Regions from separate parts of the Paenibacillus nitricinens genome, predicted to be linked through region 2. Evidence: a T-box and tRNA genes for the amino acid it is inferred to sense, from the RefSeq annotation. Region 2 holds a T-box; the other regions hold tRNA genes.
What was found. A T-box is a leader RNA that pairs with one kind of tRNA and senses whether it is charged. The one in region 2 lies ahead of ACN6KS_RS26690 (glutamine--tRNA ligase/YqeY domain fusion protein), so its partner is inferred to be a tRNA-Gln.

Region 1: it encodes a tRNA-Gln, which carries the amino acid that the T-box ahead of ACN6KS_RS26690 (glutamine--tRNA ligase/YqeY domain fusion protein) is inferred to sense. The anticodon was not compared.
Region 3: it encodes a tRNA-Gln, which carries the amino acid that the T-box ahead of ACN6KS_RS26690 (glutamine--tRNA ligase/YqeY domain fusion protein) is inferred to sense. The anticodon was not compared.
Region 4: it encodes a tRNA-Gln, which carries the amino acid that the T-box ahead of ACN6KS_RS26690 (glutamine--tRNA ligase/YqeY domain fusion protein) is inferred to sense. The anticodon was not compared.

The regions. Positions count from the first base shown of each region.
Region 1 covers NZ_CP183948.1:5,884,020-5,891,391, reverse strand. The annotation lists rRNA gene ACN6KS_RS26195 (23S ribosomal RNA) at 1-847, shown strand, start outside; tRNA gene ACN6KS_RS26190 (tRNA-Asn) at 908-983, shown strand; tRNA gene ACN6KS_RS26185 (tRNA-Ser) at 987-1,079, shown strand; tRNA gene ACN6KS_RS26180 (tRNA-Glu) at 1,098-1,172, shown strand; tRNA gene ACN6KS_RS26175 (tRNA-Val) at 1,228-1,303, shown strand; tRNA gene ACN6KS_RS26170 (tRNA-Met) at 1,321-1,397, shown strand; tRNA gene ACN6KS_RS26165 (tRNA-Asp) at 1,424-1,501, shown strand; tRNA gene ACN6KS_RS26160 (tRNA-Phe) at 1,512-1,587, shown strand; tRNA gene ACN6KS_RS26155 (tRNA-Thr) at 1,615-1,690, shown strand; tRNA gene ACN6KS_RS26150 (tRNA-Tyr) at 1,696-1,781, shown strand; tRNA gene ACN6KS_RS26145 (tRNA-Trp) at 1,787-1,860, shown strand; tRNA gene ACN6KS_RS26140 (tRNA-His) at 1,884-1,959, shown strand; tRNA gene ACN6KS_RS26135 (tRNA-His) at 2,005-2,080, shown strand; tRNA gene ACN6KS_RS26130 (tRNA-Gln) at 2,100-2,174, shown strand; tRNA gene ACN6KS_RS26125 (tRNA-Gly) at 2,181-2,255, shown strand; tRNA gene ACN6KS_RS26120 (tRNA-Cys) at 2,266-2,339, shown strand; tRNA gene ACN6KS_RS26115 (tRNA-Leu) at 2,354-2,432, shown strand; gene ACN6KS_RS26110 (AraC family transcriptional regulator) at 2,567-3,316, opposite strand; gene ACN6KS_RS26105 (BMP family ABC transporter substrate-binding protein) at 3,643-4,782, shown strand; gene ACN6KS_RS26100 (ABC transporter ATP-binding protein) at 4,885-6,447, shown strand; gene ACN6KS_RS26095 (ABC transporter permease) at 6,440-7,372, shown strand, end outside.
Region 2 covers NZ_CP183948.1:5,996,305-6,003,676, reverse strand. The annotation lists gene ACN6KS_RS26700 (copper amine oxidase N-terminal domain-containing protein) at 1-496, shown strand, start outside; gene ACN6KS_RS26695 (tetratricopeptide repeat protein) at 546-2,102, shown strand; T-box leader at 2,173-2,433, shown strand; gene ACN6KS_RS26690 (glutamine--tRNA ligase/YqeY domain fusion protein) at 2,515-4,194, shown strand; gene ACN6KS_RS26685 (Nramp family divalent metal transporter) at 4,501-5,760, shown strand; gene ACN6KS_RS26680 (TrkA C-terminal domain-containing protein) at 5,842-6,477, shown strand; gene ACN6KS_RS26675 (ABC transporter ATP-binding protein) at 6,670-7,372, shown strand, end outside.
Region 3 covers NZ_CP183948.1:6,115,332-6,122,703, forward strand. The annotation lists gene ACN6KS_RS27205 (helix-turn-helix domain-containing protein) at 1-241, shown strand, start outside; gene ACN6KS_RS27210 (ImmA/IrrE family metallo-endopeptidase) at 273-686, shown strand; tRNA gene ACN6KS_RS27215 (tRNA-Pro) at 788-861, opposite strand; tRNA gene ACN6KS_RS27220 (tRNA-Gly) at 876-949, opposite strand; tRNA gene ACN6KS_RS27225 (tRNA-Pro) at 962-1,035, opposite strand; tRNA gene ACN6KS_RS27230 (tRNA-Arg) at 1,064-1,140, opposite strand; tRNA gene ACN6KS_RS27235 (tRNA-Gly) at 1,148-1,222, opposite strand; tRNA gene ACN6KS_RS27240 (tRNA-Leu) at 1,229-1,312, opposite strand; tRNA gene ACN6KS_RS27245 (tRNA-Lys) at 1,328-1,400, opposite strand; tRNA gene ACN6KS_RS27250 (tRNA-Gln) at 1,406-1,480, opposite strand; tRNA gene ACN6KS_RS27255 (tRNA-Val) at 1,524-1,599, opposite strand; tRNA gene ACN6KS_RS27260 (tRNA-Glu) at 1,640-1,714, opposite strand; tRNA gene ACN6KS_RS27265 (tRNA-Thr) at 1,726-1,801, opposite strand; tRNA gene ACN6KS_RS27270 (tRNA-Asn) at 1,803-1,878, opposite strand; rRNA gene rrf (5S ribosomal RNA) at 1,885-2,001, opposite strand; rRNA gene ACN6KS_RS27280 (23S ribosomal RNA) at 2,077-5,004, opposite strand; tRNA gene ACN6KS_RS27285 (tRNA-Ala) at 5,245-5,320, opposite strand; tRNA gene ACN6KS_RS27290 (tRNA-Ile) at 5,341-5,417, opposite strand; rRNA gene rrf (5S ribosomal RNA) at 5,463-5,579, opposite strand; rRNA gene ACN6KS_RS27300 (16S ribosomal RNA) at 5,704-7,261, opposite strand.
Region 4 covers NZ_CP183948.1:954,444-961,815, reverse strand. The annotation lists gene glgP (alpha-glucan family phosphorylase) at 1-1,446, shown strand, start outside; gene katA (catalase KatA) at 1,697-3,154, shown strand; gene ACN6KS_RS04295 (sporulation protein Cse60) at 3,310-3,504, opposite strand; gene ACN6KS_RS04290 (GreA/GreB family elongation factor) at 3,899-4,354, shown strand; gene ACN6KS_RS04285 (YdeI/OmpD-associated family protein) at 4,456-4,920, opposite strand; tRNA gene ACN6KS_RS04280 (tRNA-Gly) at 5,025-5,095, opposite strand; tRNA gene ACN6KS_RS04275 (tRNA-Pro) at 5,108-5,181, opposite strand; tRNA gene ACN6KS_RS04270 (tRNA-Arg) at 5,212-5,288, opposite strand; tRNA gene ACN6KS_RS04265 (tRNA-Gly) at 5,297-5,371, opposite strand; tRNA gene ACN6KS_RS04260 (tRNA-Leu) at 5,378-5,461, opposite strand; tRNA gene ACN6KS_RS04255 (tRNA-Lys) at 5,477-5,552, opposite strand; tRNA gene ACN6KS_RS04250 (tRNA-Gln) at 5,621-5,695, opposite strand; tRNA gene ACN6KS_RS04245 (tRNA-Asp) at 5,712-5,789, opposite strand; tRNA gene ACN6KS_RS04240 (tRNA-Met) at 5,815-5,891, opposite strand; tRNA gene ACN6KS_RS04235 (tRNA-Met) at 5,964-6,040, opposite strand; tRNA gene ACN6KS_RS04230 (tRNA-Val) at 6,058-6,133, opposite strand; tRNA gene ACN6KS_RS04225 (tRNA-Glu) at 6,140-6,211, opposite strand; tRNA gene ACN6KS_RS04220 (tRNA-Ser) at 6,228-6,320, opposite strand; tRNA gene ACN6KS_RS04215 (tRNA-Asn) at 6,326-6,401, opposite strand; tRNA gene ACN6KS_RS04210 (tRNA-Ile) at 6,405-6,481, opposite strand; rRNA gene rrf (5S ribosomal RNA) at 6,539-6,655, opposite strand; rRNA gene ACN6KS_RS04200 (23S ribosomal RNA) at 6,731-7,372, opposite strand, start outside.

The DNA.
Region 1 (7,372 bases), 110 kb from region 2:
CGCGACAAGACGGAAAGACCCCATGGAGCTTTACTGCAGCTTGATATTGAATTTGGGTACGATCTGTACAGGATAGGTGGGAGCCGTAGAAATCGGAGCGCAAGCTTCGGTGGAGGCGCCGTTGGGATACCACCCTGATCGTATCTAGGTTCTAACCTAGTACCGTAATCCGGTACGGGGACCGTGTCAGGCGGGCAGTTTGACTGGGGCGGTCGCCTCCTAAAGAGTAACGGAGGCGTTCCAAGGTTCCCTCAGAATGGTTGGAAATCATTCGAAGAGTGCAAAGGCATAAGGGAGCTTGACTGCGAGACCTACAAGTCGAGCAGGGACGAAAGTCGGACTTAGTGATCCGGTGGTACCGCATGGAAGGGCCATCGCTCAACGGATAAAAGCTACCCTGGGGATAACAGGCTTATCTCCCCCAAGAGTCCACATCGACGGGGAGGTTTGGCACCTCGATGTCGGCTCATCGCATCCTGGGGCTGAAGTAGGTCCCAAGGGTTGGGCTGTTCGCCCATTAAAGCGGTACGCGAGCTGGGTTCAGAACGTCGTGAGACAGTTCGGTCCCTATCTGTCGTGGGCGCAGGAAATTTGAGAGGAGCTGTCCTTAGTACGAGAGGACCGGGATGGACGTACCGCTGGTGCATCAGTTGTTCCGCCAGGAGCATGGCTGAGTAGCTACGTACGGACGGGATAAGCGCTGAAAGCATCTAAGCGTGAAGCCCCCCTCAAGATGAGATTTCCCAATTAGTAAGACCCCTTGAAGACGACGAGGTAGATAGGTTGGAGGTGGAAGTGCAGTAATGCATGGAGCTGACCAATACTAATCGGTCGAGGGCTTATCCTATACTTAAAACGCAAATTCAATTCGGATTCAGTTTTCAGGCATCAAGCCTGGTATGAATATTCCCTGATAGCTCAGTTGGTAGAGCACTCGACTGTTAATCGAGTTGTCACAGGTTCGAGTCCTGTTCGGGGAGCCATATGGAGAGGTGTCCGAGTTTGGCCGAAGGAGCACGATTGGAAATCGTGTAGGCGCCACAAGCGTCTCGAGGGTTCGAATCCCTCTCTCTCCGCCACAAATTTTTACTTAGTATGGCCCGTTGGTCAAGGGGTTAAGACACCTCCCTTTCACGGAGGTAACATGGGTTCGAATCCCATACGGGTCACCAAATTTTCACTTGATTTTACATAGTGGACTTTGGTACAATAACAATTGTTGTTTATGGAGGCTTAGCTCAGCTGGGAGAGCATCTGCCTTACAAGCAGAGGGTCGGGGGTTCGATCCCCTCAGCCTCCACCATATTCATTTAAGAACGACGCGGGGTGGAGCAGCCCGGTAGCTCGTCGGGCTCATAACCCGAAGGCCGCAGGTTCAAATCCTGCCCCCGCAACCAATTTTCATCAAGAAATTATATCTTTTGGAACCGTGGTGTAGTTGGCCTAACATGCCTGCCTGTCACGCAGGAGATCGCGAGTTCGAATCTCGTCGGTTCCGCCATTTTTACCTTGGCTCGATAGCTCAGTCGGTAGAGCAGAGGACTGAAAATCCTCGTGTCGGCGGTTCGAATCCGTCTCGAGCCACCATGATTTTCACAATAGAATGAGTGCCATGCCGGTGTAGCTCAATTGGTAGAGCAACTGACTTGTAATCAGTAGGTTGGGGGTTCAAGTCCTCTCGCCGGCACCATCCTTGGAGGATTAGCGAAGTGGCCAAACGCATCAGACTGTAAATCTGCTCACGTAAGTGTTCGGTGGTTCGAATCCATCATCCTCCACCAGTTTTAGGGGCATAGTTTAAAGGTAGAACAACGGTCTCCAAAACCGTTGGTGTGGGTTCAATTCCTGCTGCCCCTGCCAAATTCTTTCTAAAGTTTAATATGGCGATCGTGGCGAAGGGGTTAACGCACCGGATTGTGGTTCCGGCATTCGTGGGTTCGAGACCCATCGGTCGCCCCATTTACTTTAACAAAGAAGAATGGCAACGAATTTCAGTTTAATATGGCGACTGTGGCGAAGGGGTTAACGCACCGGATTGTGGTTCCGGCATTCGTGGGTTCGAGACCCATCAGTCGCCCCATTTTACTTTAAAATGTTATTGGGGATTAGCCAAGCGGTAAGGCAACGGACTTTGACTCCGTCATGCATAGGTTCAAATCCTATATCCCCAGCCATTTTATGCGGACGTGGCTCAGCGGTAGAGCATCGCCTTGCCAAGGCGAGGGTCGCGGGTTCGATTCCCGTCGTCCGCTCCATATTTTACATGGCGCCATAGCCAAGTGGTAAGGCAAAGCTCTGCAAAAGCTTTATCCCCAGTTCAAATCTGGGTGGCGCCTCCATTAAGTTCATATGTGCCGGCGTGGCGGAATGGCAGACGCGCTCGACTCAAAATCGAGAGGGAAACCGTGGAGGTTCGAGTCCTCTCGCCGGTATATCAAAAAGGTTTGTAAAGTCGCTTGTATAAGCAACTTTACAAACCTTTTTTCTTTGTCTTTGAGCTTTTATTCTTAAGCCGTTGAATTAGAGGCGTCTCTAATTCAACGGCCTTTTTGTGTGGAGTGTTGTTTTATTGACTGCTTAGGCGGAATGCTCGTGGAGTGAGACCAATTTCACGTTTAAACATATTGCAAAATTGGGCGTCATTCACAAACCCAGCAGCAGCTGATACTTCAGAGATATGCATTTGGGTATGTTGCAAGAGAGACTTTGCATAATCCAGACGTTTCAATAGTAGATAGCGTAGAGGTGAAGCACCGAATCGCTCTTTAAATAAATGGCGGAAACGATCATAGCTGTATCCAGACATCTCAGAAAGTGTTGCGACCGATAGCTTATGGCGGTAATGCTCATTCATATAGTTTAGAACATATTGGACTCTGTCTTCCGTTGGCGATTGAAATCCAGATGCGCTAAGAAGCCGTATCAGATGAACAGTGATTTCGCTCATTTGCAGGTTCAATAGTTCAGAGAATCCATCTTGTTTGCGCGTAAACTCTGCTTTCATTCGAAGCAAGATCTCTAGAACAGTATGGTCTTTATCATCTTCATATACGCCTTGCAAATTCTCCATATTTGGGTGATTTGAATGGAAGCCTACAAATAGTATAGTAGCATCCTCGCGATGATTCTCGTCATGTTTATGATTGGGTGGTATCAGCGCGAATGAAGAAGAACGAAAATGATAACTTCGCGAACCTACATTAGTAGTTCCTAATCCGTTTAAATAATAGACTAGTTCATAACATTCATGCTGGTGTGGTGGAATATAGGTATTAACCTCATGTGCTGCATTTACAATATATAGAACACGATCCATGATGACCCTCCATTAATTATGTTTTAGCCGAATCGTACAAAAATATGACCGAAATCATATAATTATTTTCATTAATATTTGATATGATCGTATCAATAAATCCGGAAATTAGCAACCTGACTGGCCATCTCGTTCGGGAATTAGTCGGATTATTTGTGAAAATGATAATTTTATCTCTATTTTAGAGTCTATTCGTTAAAATCATTGAATTATTAACAATGTAACCTGCAATATGAGAGTTTCCATCTAAATCGTGAAACATGCAATGGACTAAGAAGGAGAATCTCTCAAATTACTAACCAACTATAAATAGGGGGAATAGAAAAGTGAAAAAGAAAGTTCTTTCTTTGTTGTTACTAGTAGTAATGGTAATGGTCACAGCCTGTGGAAATAATACGTCGAGTAATGGGTCTTCCACGGATGCAGGATCTAATGCAGCTGAAGGTGGAGAACCGGGTTCAGGGGATAAACTCAAAGTTGTACTTCTGATTCCAGGTACGCTTGGGGATAAATCATTCTTTGACTCTGCGAATAGCGGTTTGCAAAAGGTTAAGGATGAACTTGGTGCAGAAACAAAGGTTGTAGAAATGGGTGTCGATAAAACGAAATGGGAGCCTACGTTTAACGATATCGCCGCTGAGGACTGGGATGTTATTATTTCTGGCGGATCAGAAATTACAGAGATGTTTAATGCAACGGCTGAATTATATCCAGACAAAAAATTCATTAACTATGATACCGATATAGATGAAGCACCAGAGAATATGTACAACATGTCTTATGCGACAAATGAAGTATCTTTTCTGGCAGGTGCTGTAGCAGCACTAGCTACTCAATCTGATATGGCTAATGCTAATCCTGAGAATGTGATCGGATTTGTAGGCGGCATGGACATTCCAGGAATTAACGCTTTCCTGGTAGGCTACATTCAGGGCGCTCAATATGTTGATCCTGAGGTGAAGGTCGCTGTATCCTATGCTGGTGATTTCGTTAACCCGGCTAAAGGTAAGGAGCTTTCGTTGATTCAATACAACTCCGGTGTAGATGTTATTTTTAACGTAGCTGGCGGTACAGGTCTTGGGATCTTTGATGCAGCTAAAGAGAAGAAGAAATACGCTATTGGCGTAGACTCCGATCAGGCGATGTTGCTTAACACAACAGATAGCGAAAAAGCAAACTTGATTGTTACTTCTTCTATTAAAAAGATTGATATGGCTATTCTGGGTGCCGTGAAGAAATTACAAGAGGGTACGCTTGAAATGGGTAAACGTGATGTGTTGAGCTTTGTAGATGATGGTGTGGGCATTGCAGAAAATGATATCTATAAAAATATCTTCCCTGCTGATCTTCAGGCTAAAGTTGAAGAAGTGAAGCAAAAGCTGATCAACAAAGAAATTACAGTAGATAATGCTATGGGAATGGAAACCTCTGAAGTAGAAGCCATTCGTAACGCAGTTAAGCCTTAAGTATAGCTATAAAGTGATAAACCTACAGTTGGAGATTCTTCTTTCAGAAGAATTCCAGCTGTATATTTTTGCAGACCTCCAAGTCGAAAGGCGTTGAGACCTATGAACAAAGCTCTGCTGGAAATGCGGGGAATTACCAAGGTGTATCCCAATGGTGTCGTTGCAAATAAAGACGTGCATTTTTCTTTACGTGAGGGAGAAATTCATGCGATTGCGGGCGAAAACGGCGCTGGTAAATCAACTTTAATGAAGATCATGTTCGGCATGGAAGAGCCTAGTGAAGGTGAAATCTTTATCAAGGGTGAAAAAGTGAAGCTGCAATCTGCTCAGGATGCCATTGATAGAGGAATTGGTATGGTCCACCAGCATTTTATGCTGGTCCCTTCTTTTACGGTAGCAGAGAACATGGTGCTGGGTATGGAGCCCCGTAAGGGGGTTGGCATCCATTATGCAGAAGCTGTACGCATGACCGAAGAGACTGCGAAGAAATACAATTTGGCAGTGGATCCAAAAGCAAAAGTGGAGGATCTCACGGTTAGTATGAAGCAAAAGGTTGAAATTCTGAAGGCGCTGCTGCGAGGTGCAAAAATCCTCGTTCTGGATGAGCCGACCGCAGTGTTGACCCCGCAGGAAACAGAGGAATTGTTCCGGGAGCTTAAGCAGTTAAGAGAGCAGGGACATACGATTGTTTTTATTTCACACAAATTGAAAGAAGTGAAAGCGATCTGCGACAGAATTACGATCATGCGTAGTGGACGTAGTGAAGGTGTTTTCCAAACGAAGGATGTCACGGAGCAAGAAATCTCACGCCTTATGGTGGGCAGAGACGTCGTGTTGAAATACGACAAGGAGATTCTGTCTATTGGCGAGCCGGTACTCACTGTGCAAGCTCTAGGTGTAAATGATGCACACGGCAAAGCGTTGCTAACAGATATCAACTTTGCAGTACGCGGGGGACAAATTATCGGGATTGCTGGTGTAGAAGGGAATGGGCAGACACAGCTCATTGAGGCTCTTACGGGTAGCCTAAGAGGGGTCTCAAGCCAAGGCTCTGTGCTAGTGAAGGGAAAAGATATTCGTGAATCGGATATTTTGGATATTCGTAAGCTAGGCGTTTCCTATATCCCAGAGGATCGGATGCATCAAGGGATAGCCAGTGATGCGAGCATAGCGGATAATCTGCTGTCTACTCAGTATCGTACAAAAGCTATGAATAAAGGTCCCTTTTTAAATGGATCACGAATTGCCAAGCTTGCAGTATCACTTGTAGAAGAATTTAAAGTCCGCTGTTCGGGACCTTCTCAGCCAATAGGAATGTTATCAGGTGGTAACATGCAGAAGGTAGTAGTGGCAAGAGAGTGTTCTACAGAACCGCAACTGCTTATTGCAGAGCAGCCGACAAGGGGCGTAGATATAGGCGCGGCGCAGTTCATACATCAAAAGCTGTTGGAGCTGCGCTCAGACGATTGCGCTATTTTGCTAGTGTCAGCAGACTTAAATGAGATCTTGGAGATCAGCGATAGTCTACTAGTGATGTATGAAGGAAAGATTGTTGCCTTTTTCGAGGAGCCTTCCAAGGTTAGTGAAGAAGAATTAGGGCTTTATATGCTAGGGATTCATCGACAGGACGAGGAGCAAATCAGGAGGGCCGTAAATCATGTTTAAAGTAAAATATTTTGAATACATTCGAACATCGGCAGTCATCGTAATTGCACTCGCTATTGCTTTTCTGATCATCTCATTGGTCAGTAATCAGCCGGTGAAGACAATTGGGATATTCCTATTTGAGCCGCTATCCAGTAAAGGCCATATCGGTAATGTGATTGAGATGGCCATTCCGCTCATGTTCACTGGATTAGCAGTTTCTTTGTTGTTCCGGGCAAATATGTTCAACTTGGGAGCTGAAGGGATTTTCTATTTCTCCGGTGTTGTGACTTCCGTGTTGGCTATTCATTTAACGCTGGACGGGTGGCTTCATCCGATCGTAGCTATTGCTGCGGGTTCTATTGTAGGAGCATTGCTCTCGGCAATACCCGGCATCCTCAAAGCCAAATGGAATGCCAATGAGCTGGTTACATCCTTGATGTTCAATAATATTTTGTTTGGAGTAGGTTTATATCTATTGAACTATCACTTACGTGATGCAAAAGCATTTGCCAATGTATCCTACAAATTCGAGAAAACGGCACTGCTGAGTAAAATGGTACCTGGCACCCGTATTCATACCGGACTTATTATCGTTATCGTGCTTATTATTGCAGCACATTTATTCCTATACAAGACTAAATGGGGATATGAGCTGCGAATGACAGGCATCAACCGGAACTTTGCACGTTATTCAGGCATGAAGACCGCGAAGGTTATTATACTGGTTCACTTGATTGCTGGTTTTATCGCGGGGATGGGGGGTTCCGTAGAAGTGCTAGGGATGTACAACCGATTCCAATGGACCTCGTTACCAGGTTATGGTTTAGATGGTGCTCTTGTAGCGATGTTAGCCAAGAATAATCCGCTATCCGTAATCGGTGCAGCATTATTCCTTGCGTATATCCGGATCGGAGCCGATATGATGGCACGTCTGTCTGATGTA
Region 2 (7,372 bases):
GACAGAAGATTCATTAGGGATCGCCCCAGAGATCAAGGATGGAATCCTATTTGTTCCAGCATCCCCTATTCTAGAGGGGTTAAAGACATTTCGCTGGGAAACTCAGTTCAATAATGTGAATAAATTAACCCTTGGTATTGGCGCCAGAAAAGGCGAGGAATGGGCAAAGCCTGAGGCGGATCGAGCGCTTGCCCCTTACCCAGTGGAAACGACAGCCCATCCATATCCGTTATATCCATTTAAGCTAACACAGACTCCATCTGGGAAAGAATTCAGACTAACCTTAGGCGTGCAAAATACTTCTGGCTTTGTTATCCCTAAAGGGAATGCGGAACTGGAGCTGGTGAGTGTGGACAGTAAAGGGAACTCTTACTACCAAACGTTAAAAGGGCCTGATTCGTTAACCTCCAAAGCGGCATTATTGTCATTTTCCGTTTCCATTCCGGCAGAGGCCGAATATGTCATTTTCAGATCACGTACCTTGAGAGCGGAGTAAGGATCATTGCATGTTCAACAAGATATATAGAGAGCAGGTTAAGAAATAGATGACAGGTAAAGAAGGGCAGCGCTATCGCTTCAGTGAAGCGCCAATTTGGGAATTGCAACGAGCTTATTATGAGGAACAGGGATTAAAGGCTTGGAATAATGATCAGGTCCCACAGTATATTACGAGTAATCCTATGATAGCGACTGCCTATGCGGAAATGATCTTCGGATTTCTGCAAGATCGGGCTGGACAAGGACATTTCTCTGAAACAGTTACCATACTGGAATTAGGGGCAGGGGCGGGACGATTAGCGTTTCATATCCTTGAGAAGCTTTGCGAAATCATAGATTACGCAGGGACTCCAATTCCTCCTTTTCGTTATGTGATGAGTGATTTGCCTGCTAAAAATATAACCAGCTGGCAGCAGCACCCAAGCTTACTTCCATTCGTAGAGCAGGGTATTCTTGATTTCGCACGTTTTGATGCAGTACAGGATACTGAACTGTATTTAGTACGTGCGAAGCTCAGTATCAGGCCCGGTGATTTACAGCAGCCGCTGCTGCTTGTTGCGAATTATTTTTTTGATAGTATCCCGCAGGAATTGATTTATGTGGATGAAGGTAAAATATTTGAATGTGAGGTATCTATTCAGTATTCAAAGGATGCAGATTCGGATAACCCCTCAGATGTTCTGGGCACAATCATTCCACAGTATCATTATCGTCGTGGGGCTAGTTACGAAGCGGAGACTTACCCTTATCACGATGTTATAAAACTTTATCAGCAGAAGCTGGAGGATTCACATATTCTGTTTCCTGTGGTGGGGCTTACTTGTCTGGAGCGGCTGGCTAGGTTGTCTACAGAAGGGTTCGTACTCCTTACAGCGGATAAGGGGGATCACCGAATAGAGAATTGGGAATTTGCGGAACCGCCTATGCTAATTCATCACGGTAGTTTCTCCTTAACGGCGAATTATCATGCGATCCAGCATATGTTGGAACAAAAAGGGGCACACTCTTTATTTACTACACATCACTATAAGAACCTGAACATTGGATGTATTCTTATGGTGGAAGCCCCTCAAAGTTATACGAACACTCGGCTGGGTTACAAGCGGTTTATAGAGCGTTTTGGTCCGGATGATTTCTTCAGTATGAAGGAATGGATGGATCTGCAATTAGATACGATGGGACTGCAGGAAATTTTGGCCTTTTGGCGTTTGGGTGGGTACGAAGCGGAATGGTTTATCCATAGTGCTGAGAAGATTTCGGAGCTGTTACCCGACGCTAGTGATGAAGAAATGCTGGATCTCCAGCAAGGCATACAGCTCATGTGGACAGGTTATTATCCGATGGAACAGAGCTATGACCTCTCATTGGACGCTGGATTACTGCTGTATGAAATGGATAAGTTCGAGGAGGCATTAGTCTACTTAGAGCGTTCTAAGCATATCAACACGGAAGAACCGTTAGCATCAGTGCTTTATAGCATGGCCATTTGTAACTATGAGCTTGGAGCTGAAGGGGCTGCACTGGAATACGCGCGTAGAGCTTTGGCTGTAGAGCCGGATAATGAAGTGGTATTGGAACTGATAACGGCTTTGAGCGAGGAATAGAGAGTAAGCTAAATAGAAGTGAAAGCACCATTTACATAGGACCCTCTATTTGGTATCCTATACAAAATAATTAAACGCGATGACGAGAAGAGTAAATACATTCATTCCTTCACAGAGAGCCCTGGATGATGAGAATAGGGTAAGGACGATTGTATCGAAACAAGCCTCTGAGCGGCATATCGGAACCGATCGACGGGGATGGTATGACGGGAGCTCCTGTTATAGAGCTAGAGTATAAGCACTGCGTAAGATGCATTGCCGTACTTGATGAGATTAATATGGCGACATATTAATGAACCTGGGGTGGTACCGCGAGAATTTCGTCCCCAAGACCATAAGTCTTGGAGGTGAGGTTCTTTTTATTTTGCAGATGAACAAAGCGGATATCACTCATAAACAGGAGGTAATAACAATGAACAAGGAACCGGAAGTATTAGCAGAGAGTTACATCGACAGATTGATTCAAGAAGAGCTGGAAGCTGGGACTTACAGTAGAGATATTTGCACGAGATTCCCACCGGAGCCTAATGGGTATCTGCATATTGGCAGCGCGTATGCTATTCACACGAACTATACGACGGCGAAGAAGTATGGCGGAAAGTTCCATTTGCGGTTCGATGACACCAATCCTTTAAAAGAGGATCTGGAGTATGTAAATGCTATTTGCGAAGATATGCTATGGATGGGCTACCCGCCAGACCATACTTTCTACGGATCAGACTATTCAGATAAAATATATAATAGCGCGGTAAAGTTAATCCGAAAAGGGAAAGCCTACGTCTGCGATTTATCACCTGAAGAGGTGTCAGCTTATAGAGGAACGCTTACGGAGCCGGGAACGAACAGTCCTTATCGGGAGCGTTCTGTGGAAGAGAATTTGAAGTTATTCACGGAGATGAGGAATGGAGCCTATCCGACGGGAGCCAGAGTATTACGGGCCAAAATAGATATGAGCTCACCTAATATCAACTTGCGTGATCCAGTGATTTACAGAATCATTCATGCGGAGCATTATAGAACAGGCAACGATTGGTGCATCTATCCGATGTATGATTTTGCCCATCCTATACAAGATGCGATCGAAGGGATTACGCATTCCCTATGTTCGATTGAGTTTAAGGATCATCGACCACTGTATGAGTGGGTGCTGAATGAACTGGATACCCCTGAGGCTCCAAAGCAAAGGGAGTTCGGACGCGTAAATATCACCGGCGTCGTTACTAGCAAACGGTATATTAGACAACTGGTTACAGGACATTATGTGGATGGCTGGGATGATCCAAGACTTCCAACGCTTCGCGGACTGCGGAGAAGAGGTTTTACGCCGGAGAGTATTCGGAATTTTGTGAAGGAAATTGGATTTGTTAGGAATAGCACCATTGTAGATATTGCCATGTTGGAGCATTCGCTAAGACAAGATTTGAAGGCGAAGGCAACTAGCGTGATGGCTGTTCTAAAGCCTCTAAAGGTAGTTATTACTAACTACCCTGAGAATCAAAGCGAATGGCTGAAGATTGAGAATAACAGTGAGGATAAGACGCTTGGGGAAAGGGAAGTTCCTTTTTCACGGACGCTTTATATTGAACAAGAGGATTTCATGGAGGAGCCACCCAAAGGTTATCACAGGCTGACCATAGGGAATGAGGTTAGGTTAAAGGGCGCCTACTTCGTTAAGTGCAATGAGGTGCTCAAGGACGAAGCAACTGGAGAAGTTATAGAGCTTCGCTGCACCTATGATCCGAGAACGAAGAGTGGAAGCGGATTTAATGAACGGAAGGTTAAGGCGACCATCCACTGGGTATCGGCTGAGCACGCGATCAAGGCGGAAGTTCATCAATATGAGAGGTTGCTAAAAGATAACGAGGGTCCTAAAGAAGAGGATGAACGCTGGGACGCGTATCTTAATCCAGATTCTCTAACCATTCTGAAAGATTGTTTGTTGGAGCCTTCCATGGCGAGTGCACTTCCAGAAGATAAATTTCAATTCATCCGGCATGGATTCTTCTGTGTGGATAAGAAATATACCACAGCAGATAAGCTGGTACTGAACCGAATTGTACCGCTGAAGGATACATGGAAGAAAAATTCGTAATTCACAGCACATAGAGATATTCAAAGTCTCACACCATAAGCATTTCGGAGTAATTGGCTTAAGCTGGGCGAAGATCGGGTAATTTCTGATCATCGTCCAGCTTTTTTTGTTCTTGGTCGTAGGTGGACAAGCATATGAAAATTTCTTATGAAACATATTTACATTTTTCAGGAATGAGCATATACTTTAAATATAAGTTGCACATAGGAAACTTTCGTGTATATAGACAACTTTTTTTGGGCAAGAGGAGGAATTGACATGTTGGAACAAACTTTAATAGAAAAACCACATATAGAACAACCGCAAATGAGACAACATAAAAACTCCATTTCGGCGCAGGCCGTACTTAATGGGGAGACCAAAGGCATTAAAAGATTACTGCCTTTCTTAGGTCCAGCGTTTATCGCTGCGGTTGCTTATCTGGATCCGGGTAATTTTGCCACCAACATTACGGCAGGCTCAAAATACGGCTATCTTTTATTGTGGGTGATTGTAGCCTCGAATTTAATGGCCGTTCTTATTCAGGCGTTATCCGCCAAGCTAGGTATTGCTACAGGAAAGAACCTGCCGGAGATCGCTCATGATCGTTTTCCGAAGAGTGTTTCGATCTTCTTATGGATTCAAAGTGAACTGGTGATTATAGCTACGGATCTGGCGGAGTTTATCGGGGCGGCATTGGGGCTTTATCTATTATTTGATATTCCCATGCTGCCGGCAGCACTTATCACTGCGGTGGGTTCATTTGCTATCCTAGAGCTTCAGCGCCGGGGTTACCGTTCCCTTGAGGCAGGAATTGCTGCAATGATTCTTATAGTTGTATTAGCCTTTGCTTTTCAAGTTATTGTAGCTAAGCCGGATATGGGGGCAGTTGCTGTAGGCATGTTCACACCTAAGTTTGAAGGGGTGGATAGCATCCTTTTAGCCGCAGGAATTCTAGGCGCGACCGTGATGCCACATGCCATTTATCTACATTCATCCCTTACACAGAACCGAATTGTCGGAGTAAATGAAGCGGAGAAGAAACAGATCTTTAAACTGGAATTCATAGATATTATTATTGCAATGATTATTGCAGGGGCAGTGAATCTGGCAATGGTTATTGTCTCAGCCGCATTATTTTTCAAAAATGGTATCGTGGTTGAGGATTTGGATGTTGCGTTTCAGCAATTTAGTCATTTAGCTGGACCTGTAACGGCCATCTCCTTTGGTTTAGGACTACTCATCGCAGGACTATCGAGCTCTTCTGTAGGAACTATGGCTGGTGATGTAGTGATGCAAGGCTTCATCAACAAAAGAATTAACCTGTACTTACGCCGTGCGATTACAATTATTCCACCTTTGGCGATCATCGGCTTTGGTGTAAATCCAACGAAGGCGCTCGTGATCAGCCAGGTGATCTTGTCCTTTGGGATTGCCTTTGCACTGGTGCCACTGGTTGTGTTTACAAGCAATCGTCAGATTATGGGCGGGTTAGTGAACCGTAAGATGACAGCTGCGCTCGGCTGGGTTATCTCGGGTCTGGTTGTATCGTTAAATTTATTTTTGGTATATCAAATGTTTGTATAAGGCAGGACATCTTTATTTGGTGAGTGAAAAAAGGTATACTTGAGCATGTTTATAATTCACGCCAGAGTAAGGAGATCGACAATGTCCATGCAAGAAATATCCGGTTATAAGTCTATAGCCCTTGATATTGCACAAAGAATTGTAAGCGGGGAATTTGCCGTACAGAGTAAGCTTTCCGGGCGTTCTCTATTGGCAGGGCAATATCATGTTTCTCCCGAGACGATTCGTAAGGCTATGGGATTATTGAAGGATGAGAATATAGTGTTTGTTTCACAGGGGAAAGAGATTATTGTCATCTCTGATCAAAAGGCGTATGAGTATATTACCAGGAATAACTATCTGAAATCAGCTTATTCGTTGAAACAGGACCTAGAGCAATTGTTGCTTGAAAAAAAGAAGCTCGACGGTAAGTTCGAAAGGGTACTCACTGGAATTATCGAAGCATCAGACCGGATGAAGAATTTAAAGCCGTACCATCCGGAAGAAATCACAATCCATGAAGAATCACATGTGGTTGGCAAAACCATTGGAGCATTACAATTTTGGCAGAATACAGGTGCTACGATTATAGCGCTTCGCCGAGGTGCTAATATAACGATCTCCCCAGGTCCTCATGTCATCCTCAGAGAACATGATGTACTTGTAGCAGTTGGTGATGAGAAAATGTACCAAAGAACGGAACAATTTATCAATAAAAATTCAGAGAATCATTTATAAAAATAGATTGAAAAAGGCTATCCAGCAGGGTTTATCACTGGATAGTTTTTTTTATAATTATATTATTACAATTATTTACAAACAACTTATATCTAGTATATAGGTTGTCAGTTTGGGAGTTGTTTGTTATAGTTTAACTTACAGAGTCGCCGGAGAGATGATCTGACGATAGTTATTAGAAGGAGGAAACCCATGCTGAAATTTGAAGGAGTAGGTAAGAAGTATGCAAATGGTTATGAAGCAGTTAAGAATATTAGTTTTGAAATCGCAGCTGGAGAAATACTAGTATTGATCGGCCCGAGCGGTTGCGGAAAGACAACAACGATGAAAATGATAAATCGTCTTGTTCCGCATACTTCAGGCCATATTTATATCCACGGCAAAGATATCACCAAGGAGAACCCCGTAACTCTCCGCAAGAACATCGGTTATGTTATACAACAAGCTGGTTTATTCCCGCATTACACCATAGAAGACAATGTAGGCCTGATTCCCGACCTAAAGGGGTGGGATGTGAATAAGAAAAAAGAACGGGTGCTCGAAATGCTCCGTCTAGTCGGACTTGATCCGGTCTTATATGCTAAACGTTATCCGAAACAATTATCAGGTGGACAGCAGCAGCGTGTAGGTGTAGCTCGTGCATTGGCAGCTGATCCCGAGATTATATTGATGGATGAACCATTTGGTGCTTTGGACCCTATTACCCGTGAGCAGCTGCAGGATGAACTGCTACGCATGCAACAAGAAGTGAAGAAGACAATAGTATTTGTAACACATGATATGGATGAAGCACTGAAGCTTGGAGATAAAATCGCTATCCTAAAAGATGGTGAAATCGTTCAACTAGATACACCGTATGAGCTACTCAGCCGGCCTGCTAATGATTTTGTAGAGT
Region 3 (7,372 bases), 120 kb from region 2:
GTTAATGGATCAGGCAGGCTATTTACAGGAACATCCCCTTCCAAGCGAAGAGATTGTCCCAGAGTGGGCTACAAGCAAGGATAAGCGTGACTTTCGTAAAATGCTGGAGGATGATGGAGAGCTGATGTTTGATGGAATTCCATTAGACAAGGATGACAAGCAGAGGATAAAAGATGTACTGACCGGATTATTCTGGGAAGCCAAACAGATGAACAAGAGAAATAAATCTAACAACACTTAATAACTACACTAACATGCTGCAGGTGAAGAATATGGATGAACTGATTAATAATCTGATTAAAAAATATAAAACCAACTGTCCGTTCGAACTAGCCTCAGCGCTAGGTATTCACATTCGTTTCATGAACCTTGGGACAGGCACAAAGGGATTATATTACCGAAAACTAAGAAGAAGATTTATCGTCATTCATAATGAGTTGCCAGTTGAGTGGCAGCGCTTCGTTTGTGCGCATGAATTAGGTCATGATCGCCTTCACAAGGGGATTAACCGCTTTTTCCTGGAAGAAAGCTCTTACTTCTCTCCTGGCAAGCTTGAGCGTCAAGCTAACGTTTTTGCTGTAAAGCTACTATCCATAGGCAGTAATCCTGAGCAAGAAGAATCCTGTAAAAGTTATTATCTACGGATTGGCATTCCATCAGAAGTACAGTTTCTTTTGGAAGAATGATAGAACATATGTTATATGAATTTATGCGTGTTTTAATTCTATACATAACAAAAAAAGCTCTTACCGAAGTAAGAGCTATCTAAGAGCAATTAAGCTGAGTATCGGGATGACACGATTTGAACATGCGACCCCCTGGTCCCAAACCAGGTGCTCTACCAAGCTGAGCTACATCCCGTTACTATAAAATTATGGAGCGGGTGATGGGAATCGAACCCACGCTATCAGCTTGGAAGGCTGAAGTTCTACCATTGAACTACACCCGCAAAGGTGAAAAATCGGGATGACACGATTTGAACATGCGACCCCCTGGTCCCAAACCAGGTGCTCTACCAAGCTGAGCTACATCCCGTTATAATACTATAAGTGCTTAATAAAAATGGCGCGCCCTGAGAGATTCGAACTCCCGGCCTTTTGATTCGTAGTCAAACGCTCTATCCAGCTGAGCTAAGGGCGCAAAATTATGGAGCGGACGACGGGAATCGAACCCGCGACCCTCGCCTTGGCAAGGCGATGCTCTACCGCTGAGCCACGTCCGCAATAAGTGGTGCGCGTGAAGGGACTTGAACCCCCACGTCGTGAAACGCCAGATCCTAAGTCTGGTGCGTCTGCCATTCCGCCACACGCGCATGTAATAATAAAAGTGAGCCATGAAGGACTCGAACCTTCGACACCCTGATTAAAAGTCAGGTGCTCTACCAACTGAGCTAATGGCTCGCACTTGGCTGGGGATATAGGATTCGAACCTATGAGTGACGGAGTCAAAGTCCGTTGCCTTACCACTTGGCTAATCCCCATTGATGGTAACTCTATGTTGCCCACAATCTCTCAGGAAGATTATGGTGGAGGCTGAGGGGATCGAACCCCCGACCCTCTGCTTGTAAGGCAGATGCTCTCCCAGCTGAGCTAAGCCTCCATATCTATGGGACCCTCTAAGGGTAAGTACAAGTAAAAGTTGGTGACCCGTATGGGATTCGAACCCATGTTACCTCCGTGAAAGGGAGGTGTCTTAACCCCTTGACCAACGGGCCTTGCAAATCTGTGGAGCTCTCAACCGGATTCGAACCGGTGACCTCTTCCTTACCATGGAAGCACTCTACCTGCTGAGCTATGAGAGCATGGCTCCCCGAACAGGGCTCGAACCTGTGACAACTCGATTAACAGTCGAGTGCTCTACCAACTGAGCTATCAGGGAATATCCGCTTGGCAACGTCCTACTCTCCCAGGACCCTTCGGTCCAAGTACCATCGGCGCTGGAGGGCTTAACGGTCGTGTTCGGGATGGGTACGCGTGGAACCCCTCCGCTATCGCCACCAAACGGGCATTTACAGCGTAAATGCTCAGGCTTGAGTCGCCTGAAAACTGAATCCGAATTGAATTTGCGTTTTAAATATAGGATAAGCCCTCGACCGATTAGTATTGGTCAGCTCCATGCATTACTGCACTTCCACCTCCAACCTATCTACCTCGTCGTCTTCAAGGGGTCTTACTAATTGGGAAATCTCATCTTGAGGGGGGCTTCACGCTTAGATGCTTTCAGCGCTTATCCCGTCCGTACGTAGCTACCCAGCCATGCTTCTGGCGAAACAACTGGTGCACCAGCGGTACGTCCATCCCGGTCCTCTCGTACTAAGGACAGCTCCTCTCAAATTTCCTGCGCCCACGACAGATAGGGACCGAACTGTCTCACGACGTTCTGAACCCAGCTCGCGTACCGCTTTAATGGGCGAACAGCCCAACCCTTGGGACCTACTTCAGCCCCAGGATGCGATGAGCCGACATCGAGGTGCCAAACCTCCCCGTCGATGTGGACTCTTGGGGGAGATAAGCCTGTTATCCCCAGGGTAGCTTTTATCCGTTGAGCGATGGCCCTTCCATGCGGTACCACCGGATCACTAAGTCCGACTTTCGTCCCTGCTCGACTTGTAGGTCTCGCAGTCAAGCTCCCTTATGCCTTTGCACTCTTCGAATGATTTCCAACCATTCTGAGGGAACCTTGGAACGCCTCCGTTACTCTTTAGGAGGCGACCGCCCCAGTCAAACTGCCCGCCTGACACGGTCCCCGTACCGGATTACGGTACTAGGTTAGAACCTAGATACGATCAGGGTGGTATCCCAACGGCGCCTCCACCGAAGCTTGCGCTCCGATTTCTACGGCTCCCACCTATCCTGTACAGATCGTACCCAAATTCAATATCAAGCTGCAGTAAAGCTCCATGGGGTCTTTCCGTCTTGTCGCGGGTAACCTGCATCTTCACAGGTATTAAAATTTCACCGGATCTCTCGTTGAGACAGCGCCCAAGTCGTTACGCCATTCGTGCGGGTCAGAATTTACCTGACAAGGAATTTCGCTACCTTAGGACCGTTATAGTTACGGCCGCCGTTTACTGGGGCTTCGGTTCATAGCTTCGGATTGCTCCTAACCACTCCCCTTAACCTTCCAGCACCGGGCAGGCGTCAGCCCGTATACTTCGCCTTGCGGCTTCGCACAGACCTGTGTTTTTGCTAAACAGTCGCTTGGGCCTTTTCACTGCGGCCCCCTCGTGCTATTCACACTACCGGGGCACCCCTTCTCCCGAAGTTACGGGGTCATTTTGCCGAGTTCCTTAACGAGAGTTCTTCCGCGCGCCTTAGAATTCTCTTCTCGCCTACCTGTGTCGGTTTGCGGTACGGGCACCTTCTCCTGGCTAGAGGCTTTTCTTGGCAGTGTGAGATCATGACCTTCGCTACTGTAATTTTCGCTCCCCATCACAGCCCAGCCTTAACGATGTGCGGATTTGCCTACACATCAGCCTCACTGCTTAGACGGACATATCCATCAGTCCGCGTCACTACCCTCCTGCGTCACCCCATCGCTCATAGCGGATTACGGTGGTACAGTAATTTCAAACTGTTGTCCTTCGACTACGCCTTTCGGCCTCGCCTTAGGTCCCGACTTACCCTGAGCGGACGAGCCTTCCTCAGGAAACCTTGGGCTTTCGGCGGATCAGATTCTCACTGATCTTTTCGTTACTCATACCGGCATTCTCACTTGTATGCTGTCCAGCGCTCCTTACGGTACACCTTCAACCCACATACAACGCTCCCCTACCCCAGATACATAGTATCTAGCCATAGCTTCGGTGGTGTGTTTAGCCCCGTTACATTTTCGGCGCAGAGTCACTCGACCAGTGAGCTATTACGCACTCTTTCAATGGTGGCTGCTTCTAAGCCAACATCCTGGTTGTCTGTGCAACTCCACATCCTTTCCCACTTAACACACACTTGGGGACCTTAGCTGATGGTCTGGGCTGTTTCCCTTTTGACAATGGATCTTAGCACTCACTGTCTGACTCCCGGCAATAAGTATATGGCATTCGGAGTTTGACTGAGCTTGGTAATCCTTGCGGACCCCGCACCCAATCAGTGCTCTACCTCCACTACTCTTATACCGAGGCTAGCCCTAAAGCTATTTCGGGGAGAACCAGCTATCTCCGAGTTCGATTGGAATTTCTCCGCTACCCCCACCTCATCCCCGCATTTTTCAACATGCGTGGGTTCGGGCCTCCAGTGCGTGTTACCGCACCTTCACCCTGGACAGGGGTAGATCACACGGTTTCGGGTCTACGTCCACATACTAAATCGCCCTATTCAGACTCGCTTTCGCTGCGGCTCCGTCTTCTCGACTTAACCTTGCATGTTAAACGTAACTCGCCGGTTCATTCTACAAAAGGCACGCCATCACCCATTAATAGGGCTCTGACTTTTTGTAAGCACACGGTTTCAGGTTCTATTTCACTCCCCTTCCGGGGTGCTTTTCACCTTTCCCTCACGGTACTGTTTCACTATCGGTCGCCAGGTAGTATTTAGCCTTAGCAGATGGTCCTGCTGGATTCATACGGGGTTTCACGTGCCCCGCACTACTCGGGATCCGTCTCGGAGAGAACACAGTTTAGGCTACAGGGCTTTTACCTCTATCGCGGGCCTTTCCAGACCTCTTCGCCTACCATATTCCTTTGTAACTCCATGTGAGACGTCCCACAACCCCTAAGAGCAAGCTCTTAGGTTTAGGCTGTTCCGCGTTCGCTCGCCGCTACTGACGGAATCACTATTGTTTTCTCTTCCTCAGGGTACTTAGATGTTTCAGTTCCCCTGGTCTGCCTCTACATCTCCTATGTGTTCAGAGATGAGTAACTGCGAATTACCACAGCTGGGTTTCCCCATTCGGACACCCCCGGATCAAAGCTTGCTTACAGCTCCCCGAGGCAGTTTCGTTGTTCGCCACGTCCTTCGTCGGCTCCTGGCGCCTAGGCATCCTCCGTGTGCTCTTATTAGCTTAACCAATCGCTCTGGTTATTGGCTTATTCGCTCATCTTGTTTTAAACAGCGCTCTCGAATAAATCCGTTCGCATTTCTGTTTAAAGCCAAAAGTCGCTTACAATCCAAAACCTTCGCTCAGCATCACTATTAATTCTTCACTTGTTTACACAAGTTTAGCTTAAAAGATGTTCTAAAACGCAAATTCGTTTCGGTATCCAGTTTTCAAGGATCAATGTTTAAAGAAGGTATTAAATTAAAATTATGGTGGAGCCAAGCGGGATCGAACCGCTGACCTCCTGCTTGCAAGGCAGGCGCTCTCCCAGCTGAGCTATGGCCCCATAAAAGATATAAAGTTATATGGTGGGCCTTGGTGGACTCGAACCACCGACCTCACCCTTATCAGAGGTGCGCTCTAACCAACTGAGCTAAAAGCCCATATAACATATATAACATTGTGAATCAACCAATGAATGGTTGTCCGCTTGGCGGCGTCCTACTCTCCCAGGACCCTTCGGTCCAAGTACCATCGGCGCTGGAGGGCTTAACGGTCGTGTTCGGGATGGGTACGTGTGGAACCCCTCCGCTATCGCCACCAAACGTATATGAAAGAGACTTACTCTTTCAAAACTGAACACGAGTGAGTGTTCGAACCCGAAGGTTCTATTGTGGAAGTTTAACTTCCGATTTGAATGTCTTCATTGCAAAAGACGATTCTCCATAGAAAGGAGGTGATCCAGCCGCACCTTCCGATACGGCTACCTTGTTACGACTTCACCCCAATCATCTACCCCACCTTCGGCGGCTGGCTCCCTTGCGGGTTACCCCACCGACTTCGGGTGTTGTAAACTCTCGTGGTGTGACGGGCGGTGTGTACAAGACCCGGGAACGTATTCACCGCGGCATGCTGATCCGCGATTACTAGCAATTCCGACTTCATGCAGGCGAGTTGCAGCCTGCAATCCGAACTGAGACCGGCTTTGATGGGATTGGCTTCACCTCGCGGCTTCGCTTCCCGTTGTACCGGCCATTGTAGTACGTGTGTAGCCCAGGTCATAAGGGGCATGATGATTTGACGTCATCCCCACCTTCCTCCGGTTTGTCACCGGCAGTCACTCTAGAGTGCCCAACATTACTTGCTGGCAACTAAAGTTAAGGGTTGCGCTCGTTGCGGGACTTAACCCAACATCTCACGACACGAGCTGACGACAACCATGCACCACCTGTCTCCTCTGTCCCGAAGGCCGCTGCTATCTCTAGCAGATTCAGAGGGATGTCAAGACCTGGTAAGGTTCTTCGCGTTGCTTCGAATTAAACCACATACTCCACTGCTTGTGCGGGTCCCCGTCAATTCCTTTGAGTTTCAGTCTTGCGACCGTACTCCCCAGGCGGAGTGCTTACTGTGTTAACTTCGGCACCAAGGGTATCGAAACCCCTAACACCTAGCACTCATCGTTTACGGCGTGGACTACCAGGGTATCTAATCCTGTTTGCTCCCCACGCTTTCGCGCCTCAGCGTCAGTTACAGCCCAGAAAGTCGCCTTCGCCACTGGTGTTCCTCCACATATCTACGCATTTCACCGCTACACGTGGAATTCCACTTTCCTCTTCTGTACTCAAGTCACCCAGTTTCCAGTGCGACCTCAGGTTGAGCCCAAGGTTTAAACACCAGACTTAAATGACCGCCTGCGCGCGCTTTACGCCCAATAATTCCGGACAACGCTTGCCCCCTACGTATTACCGCGGCTGCTGGCACGTAGTTAGCCGGGGCTTTCTTCTCAGGTACCGTCACTCCGATAGCAGTTACTCTACCGGACGTTCTTCCCTGGCAACAGAGCTTTACGATCCGAAAACCTTCATCACTCACGCGGCGTTGCTCCGTCAGACTTTCGTCCATTGCGGAAGATTCCCTACTGCTGCCTCCCGTAGGAGTCTGGGCCGTGTCTCAGTCCCAGTGTGGCCGTTCACCCTCTCAGGTCGGCTACGCATCGTCGCCTTGGTGGGCCGTTACCCCACCAACTAGCTAATGCGCCGCAGGCCCATCCCTCAGTGACAGATTGCTCCGTCTTTCATTCTTTCTTCAGGAGAAAAAAGAAATTATCCGGTATTAGCTACCGTTTCCGGTAGTTATCCCAGTCTAAGGGGCAGGTTGCCTACGTGTTACTCACCCGTCCGCCGCTAAGTTATTTTGAAAGCAAGCTTTCAAAATAACTCCGCTCGACTTGCATGTATTAGGCACGCCGCCAGCGTTCGTCCTGAGCCAGGATCAAACTCTCCAATTAGTATTGAAAAGAGCGATATGCTCATTTTGAAACATCTGACGAGAAAATTAATTCTCTAATTTTGGATTTCACTTTCGTGATTTCCCACTCACTCGTTGTTCAGTTTTCAAA
Region 4 (7,372 bases), 1.7 Mb from region 2:
TATACGGATCAAAAAATTGATGCGAATGGTAATCCGTACGACTCCTATCACAATTATGTTTATGATTTTCTTGAAGATACAGGGGTGAAAGTAACCGTTAAAGTCAGAAAGACCGATGTGGTGTGCAAAGTATGGAAGACTGATTATTTTGGCAACAGCACGTTGTATTTACTGGATACGGATATCCCCGAGAATAATGATGCCTGGATTACTGGACAACTGTACGGCTGGTTCGGCGAGGAACGGATCGCACAAGAGATCGTACTTGGAATCGGTGGAGTAAAAGCTATGCGTGCGCTAGGCATTCCAATTGATGTCTATCATTTCAATGAAGGCCATGCAGCCCTTGCAGCTATCGAGCTAATCCGAGAGAAAATGTCCGGAGGCAACACCTTTGAGGAAGCTTGGAAAACTACTCGGGAAGAGGTTGTGTTCACTACACATACCCCAATCAAAGAAGGCAACGAAACCCATCCGCTCGACCGCTTAGAGTACATGAGTGCATTTAATGGTTTAACCCGTGATCAGATGGAGCGAATCGGTGGTGAGCCGTTCAACATGACGGTTGCCGGTCTGCGCCTCTCCCGAATATCCAATGCCGTGGCTCAGCTTCATGCGGATACAGCCAATAAGATGTGGAAAGAGGTTGCCGGAAGATCGGATATCATCGGCATTACTAATGCGATTCATACGCCTACCTGGGTAGATGAAAGAATGACCCAAGCCTACGAAGAAAATGGCGATTTATGGGCAGTGCATCAGGAAATTAAAGGTGAACTGATTGATTTTATTAAAGAACGCTCTGGCATTAGCCTCAATGCTGATAATCTACTTATTGGCTTCTCACGCAGAGCTGCTCCGTATAAACGCAGTGACCTGATCTTCTCGCAGCCGGACATTATTGAGCCTTATCTAGAGTCTGGAAAAATACAAATTGTATTCTCCGGCAAAGCCCACCCACTGGATGATAACGGCAAAAAAATCGTCAGCAATTTAGTGGCGATGATGAAAAAATATCCGAAGAGTGTTGTCTTCTTGGAAAATTACGATATGACTATCGGCGCACAGCTGACACGCGGTTCTGATATTTGGCTCAACAATCCGCGTAGACCACTGGAAGCAAGTGGTACCTCCGGGATGAAGGCAGCCATGAACGGCGTATTGAACTGCTCTATTCTAGATGGCTGGTGGCCGGAAGCCTGTATAGATGGCAAGAATGGCTGGCAGATTGGAGATGGCTTCGAGACAACTGACTTCGAGGTTCTGGATAAGCATGATAGTGATGCGCTATACGACACCCTATTGAATCGAGTACTCCCAACCTATTATGAGAATCGTGAACAGTGGGTACAAATGATGAAGAAGAGTATCGAAACCACTCGCACCGAATTTGCCACCAAAAGAATGCTGGATGAATACTATAACAGAATGTACATTAAAAACTAAGTACAGAAAACGGATATTCCTATATCAAAATAGAACAGCGTACCCTCCAGTGATGGTAGAGGTGCGCTGTTTCTTTTTTAACTCTGCTTAGTAATTAATCACTCTATCTATCATATATATCTGAATGGGACGACGATTACCACATACTGTAATGTGTCAATTAATCAAAAAGTGTTGCATTTTCCCCAAAAAACATTAATATAGAACTTATACTAAATCTAAAATCAAATCTTACGAGGTGATTCTATTAATGAGCTCCAATAATAATAATCTTACGACCAGCTGGGGTGCTCCAGTAGGCGACAATCAGAATTCAATGACAGCCGGTGATCGTGGTCCTACTTTGCTGCAAGATGTCCATCTGCTTGAAAAATTAGCCCACTTTAACAGAGAACGTGTTCCTGAACGTGTCGTTCATGCTAAGGGTGCTGGCGCTCATGGGTATTTTGAGGTCACTCAGGATTTAACTCAATATACAAAAGCTAATTTTTTATCTGAGGTAGGCAAACGCACACCCATGTTCATCCGTTTCTCTACGGTTGCTGGGGAGCTAGGTTCTGCTGATACTGTACGGGACCCTCGTGGTTTTGCTGTGAAATTTTATACGGAAGAAGGAAACTATGATCTCGTAGGTAACAATACACCTGTATTCTTCGTTCGTGATGCAATCAAGTTCCCTGATTTTATTCATACACAGAAACGTGATCCACAGACTCACTTAAAGAACCCTAATGCGGTTTGGGACTTCTGGTCTTTATCTCCGGAATCTCTACATCAGGTGACTATTTTGATGTCAGATCGCGGGATTCCAGCTACGCTGAGACATATGCATGGGTTCGGAAGCCACACCTTCAAGTGGGTAAATGCCGAAGGAAATGCAGTCTGGGTGAAATATCATTTCAAAACAGAACAAGGCATTAAGAACCTTGCTCCAGATCTTGCCGCACAAATAGCTGGGGAGAACCCAGATTATCATACAGAAGACTTGTTCAATGCTATTGATAAAGGAGATTTCCCTGCGTGGAAACTCTACGTGCAAATAATGCCGATCGAAGATGCGAAGACGTACCGCTTTGATCCATTCGATGTAACAAAAGTATGGTCGCAAAAAGATTATCCATTAATTGAGGTTGGCCGCATGGTACTGGATCGCAATCCAGAGAACTACTTCGCGGAAGTAGAGCAAGTTACGTTCTCTCCTGGCTCTTTCATCCCTGGTATTGAAGCTTCTCCTGATAAATTACTACAGGGTCGACTGTTTGCTTACGGCGATGCTCATCGTCACCGTGTAGGTCCTAACCATAACAGCCTGCCTATCAACCGTCCAAAAGTAGAAGTGAAGAACTATCAACGTGACGGTGGCATGGCACTCGGCAACAATGGCGGATCCGGCGCTTATTACGAGCCTAACAGCTTAGGTGGACCTAAAGAAGCACCACAATACAAAACCTCACCCTTCGAAGTATCTGGAAATGCCGACAGTGTCTCCTATAATAGTGACGATCACTATACACAACCTGGTGACTTGTATCGCTTATTGAGTGAAGAAGAGCGTATCCGTCTTGTTCAAAATATCGTAGGTGCTATGACCCCCGTTGAAAGTAACGATATTAAACTTCGCCAAATTGTTCATTTCTATAAAGCTGATCCGGAATTGGGACAGCGTATCGCTTCCGGTTTAGGATTATCCGTTCCAGACGGTATATAAGACTGTAAATGCACTTATACAATCAAAGAGGACCTTTACCCGTAGATGGGAAAGGTCCTCTTTTTAATAAGAAAAGCTAAAACATATAATATATTAGAACAATCACGATGCATAGCGTGGAGACAACAGATAAGCACGAAAAAAAAGTATTCCAGTTATTGCCCTTCATTTGTCTTATACACGACCAGTATACTGCTTCTTTGATGCTCTGCCCCATCACGTGAAGATTTAACTACCGAACCGTAACGGATATTCACAACCTGTTCCTCACGCAGCCCTGCCAAGAACTCATTAGCTTTATTCTCAGCATACGAATTATCAGCATCTACAAACTCTTTTACTTGAATCATCCTGATCTCTCCTTTAATAAATTATAGTTACTTTTTATGTCTAGATTCTATAGGTAAACTCAACGAAATGTACATGGCGTATCACTCCCCTGGTAACATTTAATGTAAATTTATCTTCGAAATATAGTATAGGCATTCCGCAGTTTTCTACGAAATGCCCATAACATCAGCCTATCATAGCACCCAACTATACAATAGTCAAACGTTTTAAATACAATATTTAGTAAGAATTAATTGCCTTTGCAAAATGGATTGGATTTACATATAGAAGCTGTTATACTGATCAGAAGGTTCCCTCTGGGGGACCTCTATTTGTATAGGAGGGATTGTACAATGGCAACGCGTCATAACAAATTTGCAAAGAATGTGCTACTTAGAGGGGGTGAAATCTACTATGAACCATAGTCTAATTTATGAAGGCTCAAGGACACAATTGGTCCAGCAGCTTATTTATTTTGATGAGGAAAAAATCGCATTTCTAAATCAGTATTTCCCGGAACGAAGCAAACAAAGAAGTAATGCTGAAACGCTGTTGTCCCGTTATTGCTCCGAGTTGGAACAATTACTTTCCCGTTTTAATGGTGAAGAATTGAATTCACTCGTATTGATTGGAAGTCAGCTTCAGCTACGCTACTTAGACGACAATACTACAGATACCTACACCATCGTATTTCCAAACCAGGCAGAACCCAATGATAACAAGATTTCAATGTTCTCGCCTATTGGCATGCAGTTGCTGTTAGCTCAGATCGGCAGTACATGTCAGCTAGCTATACCTTCAGGTGAGTTATCAGTAAAAATCGAAAGTATTAAGTTTGTGAATTGTGGTGAGGTAGCCGTTCTTATTTAAGCCAACTCGCACATATCACCAACATTAACAGCGTCCCTTTCCAATCTTATGGAAGAGGACGCTGTTCATCTATTCAGCCTGCTAAGCACTTCTTCATACTCTTATTTAAGCCTTAAGCCTTCACCCAGTTTACTGACTGATTTATCGATACGAGATGCTCTGGTTTCAGGTTTTTTCGCTGCTTCGATCCAAGACACATATTCCTTCTGATAAGAATAAGCTAGACCGTTAAAATAAGCTTCTGCCTGCTCATGGCTACTCAGCGCATCAAGGAAATCCTCTGGGGCTTCTACCTCCCGTAATTGATGATCTTGCTCCATCGTCATACGCACAATATCACCAGGTTGAGCTTTGGCTAGATCCCTTAGTTCTTTCTTTACCACCATAAAATGCTTTCCGTTTCCATGGGGCATAAGCGTTCCTCTATAGGGGATTCCATTTACACTTCCTTTTACCTGTATTCTGGACTTTGTTTCAAATATTTGTTCGGCATCAAAAGGGACGTTAAGATAAGTCCAGCTCCCGCTTGCATCAGGCCGCACTAATTTAGCTTCGAATTCAAACATAGCTACATCCCCCTCAACTAAAATCCTATGTTCTATTGTATCCATTCGAATGTAACTATACAAAAAAACACCTATCTATAATAGATAGGTGTTTCTTAATTATAAGCGGGTGATGGGAATCGAACCCACGCTATCAGCTTGGAAGGCTGAAGTTCTACCATTGAACTACACCCGCAAAGGTATAAAATCGGGATGACACGATTTGAACATGCGACCCCCTGGTCCCAAACCAGGTGCTCTACCAAGCTGAGCTACATCCCGTCAAAACATGTAATTACTTCGTAATAAAAATGGCGCGCCCTGAGAGATTCGAACTCCCGGCCTTTTGATTCGTAGTCAAACGCTCTATCCAGCTGAGCTAAGGGCGCAAAAATTATGGAGCGGAAGACGGGAATCGAACCCGCGACCCTCGCCTTGGCAAGGCGATGCTCTACCGCTGAGCCACTTCCGCAAAATATGGTGCGCGTGAAGGGACTTGAACCCCCACGTCGTGAAACGCCAGATCCTAAGTCTGGTGCGTCTGCCATTCCGCCACACGCGCACACTTTAAAAATAATGGTGAGCCATGAAGGACTCGAACCTTCGACACCCTGATTAAAAGTCAGGTGCTCTACCAACTGAGCTAATGGCTCGCAAGATGGGGTCCCCGAAAAGTATTCGGATTCACCTTCAGAGAGTAACTTCACTTTTTGGGGTGAAGTGGCTGGGGATATAGGATTTGAACCTATGCATGACGGAGTCAAAGTCCGTTGCCTTACCGCTTGGCTAATCCCCAACAATAATTAACTAAATGGCGGAACCGACGAGATTCGAACTCGCGATCTCCTGCGTGACAGGCAGGCATGTTAGGCCAACTACACCACGGTTCCAAAGACATAATGCATAAGTGAAAATTGGTTGCGGGGGCAGGATTTGAACCTGCGGCCTTCGGGTTATGAGCCCGACGAGCTACCGGGCTGCTCCACCCCGCGTCATTTAATAATTATATACTATTCATTTACACTTCGCCAGCTAGTCCCAAAACATCATGCTTAAGGAAAATTTGGTTGCGGGGGCAGGATTTGAACCTGCGGCCTTCGGGTTATGAGCCCGACGAGCTACCGGGCTGCTCCACCCCGCGTCGTTCTTAAATGAATATGGTGGAGGCTGAGGGGATCGAACCCCCGACCCTCTGCTTGTAAGGCAGATGCTCTCCCAGCTGAGCTAAGCCTCCATGTTATGACCCGTATGGGATTCGAACCCATGTTACCTCCGTGAAAGGGAGGTGTCTTAACCCCTTGACCAACGGGCCATGCTAATAAAATTTGTGGCGGAGAGAGAGGGATTCGAACCCTCGAGACGCTTGTGGCGCCTACACGATTTCCAATCGTGCTCCTTCGGCCAAACTCGGACACCTCTCCATAAATGGCTCCCCGAACAGGACTCGAACCTGTGACAACTCGATTAACAGTCGAGTGCTCTACCAACTGAGCTATCAGGGAATATGGTGGGCCTTAGTGGACTCGAACCACCGACCTCACCCTTATCAGGGGTGCGCTCTAACCAGCTGAGCTAAAGGCCCTTTTAAGACATTTAAATATTAAGGGCAAAAAAAATACCACGGGTAATGTGGTTGTCCGCTTGGCGGCGTCCTACTCTCCCAGGACCCTTCGGTCCAAGTACCATCGGCGCTGGAGGGCTTAACGGTCGTGTTCGGGATGGGTACGTGTGGAACCCCTCCGCTATCGCCACCAAACGGGCATTTACATCGTAAATGCTCAGGCTTGAGTCGCCTGAAAACTGAATCCGAATCGAATTTGCGTCTTAAATATAGGATAAGCCCTCGACCGATTAGTATTGGTCAGCTCCATGCATTACTGCACTTCCACCTCCAACCTATCTACCTCGTCGTCTTCAAGGGGTCTTACTAATTGGGAAATCTCATCTTGAGGGGGGCTTCACGCTTAGATGCTTTCAGCGCTTATCCCGTCCGTACGTAGCTACTCAGCCATGCTCCTGGCGGAACAACTGATGCACCAGCGGTACGTCCATCCCGGTCCTCTCGTACTAAGGACAGCTCCTCTCAAATTTCCTGCGCCCACGACAGATAGGGACCGAACTGTCTCACGACGTTCTGAACCCAGCTCGCGTACCGCTTTAATGGGCGAACAGCCCAACCCTTGGGACCTACTTCAGCCCCAGGATGCGATGAGCCGACATCGAGGTGCCAAACCTCCCCGTCGATGTGGACTCTTGGGGGAGATAAGCCTGTTATCCCCAGGGTAGCTTTTATCCGTTGAGCGATGGCCCTTCCATGCGGTACCACCGGATCACTAAGTCCGACTTTCGTCCCTGCTCGACTTGTAGGTCTTGCAGTCAAGCTCCCTTATGCCTTTGCACTCTTCGAATGATTTCCAACCATTCTGAGGGAACCTTGGAACGCCTCCGTTACTCTTTAGGAGGCGACCGCCCC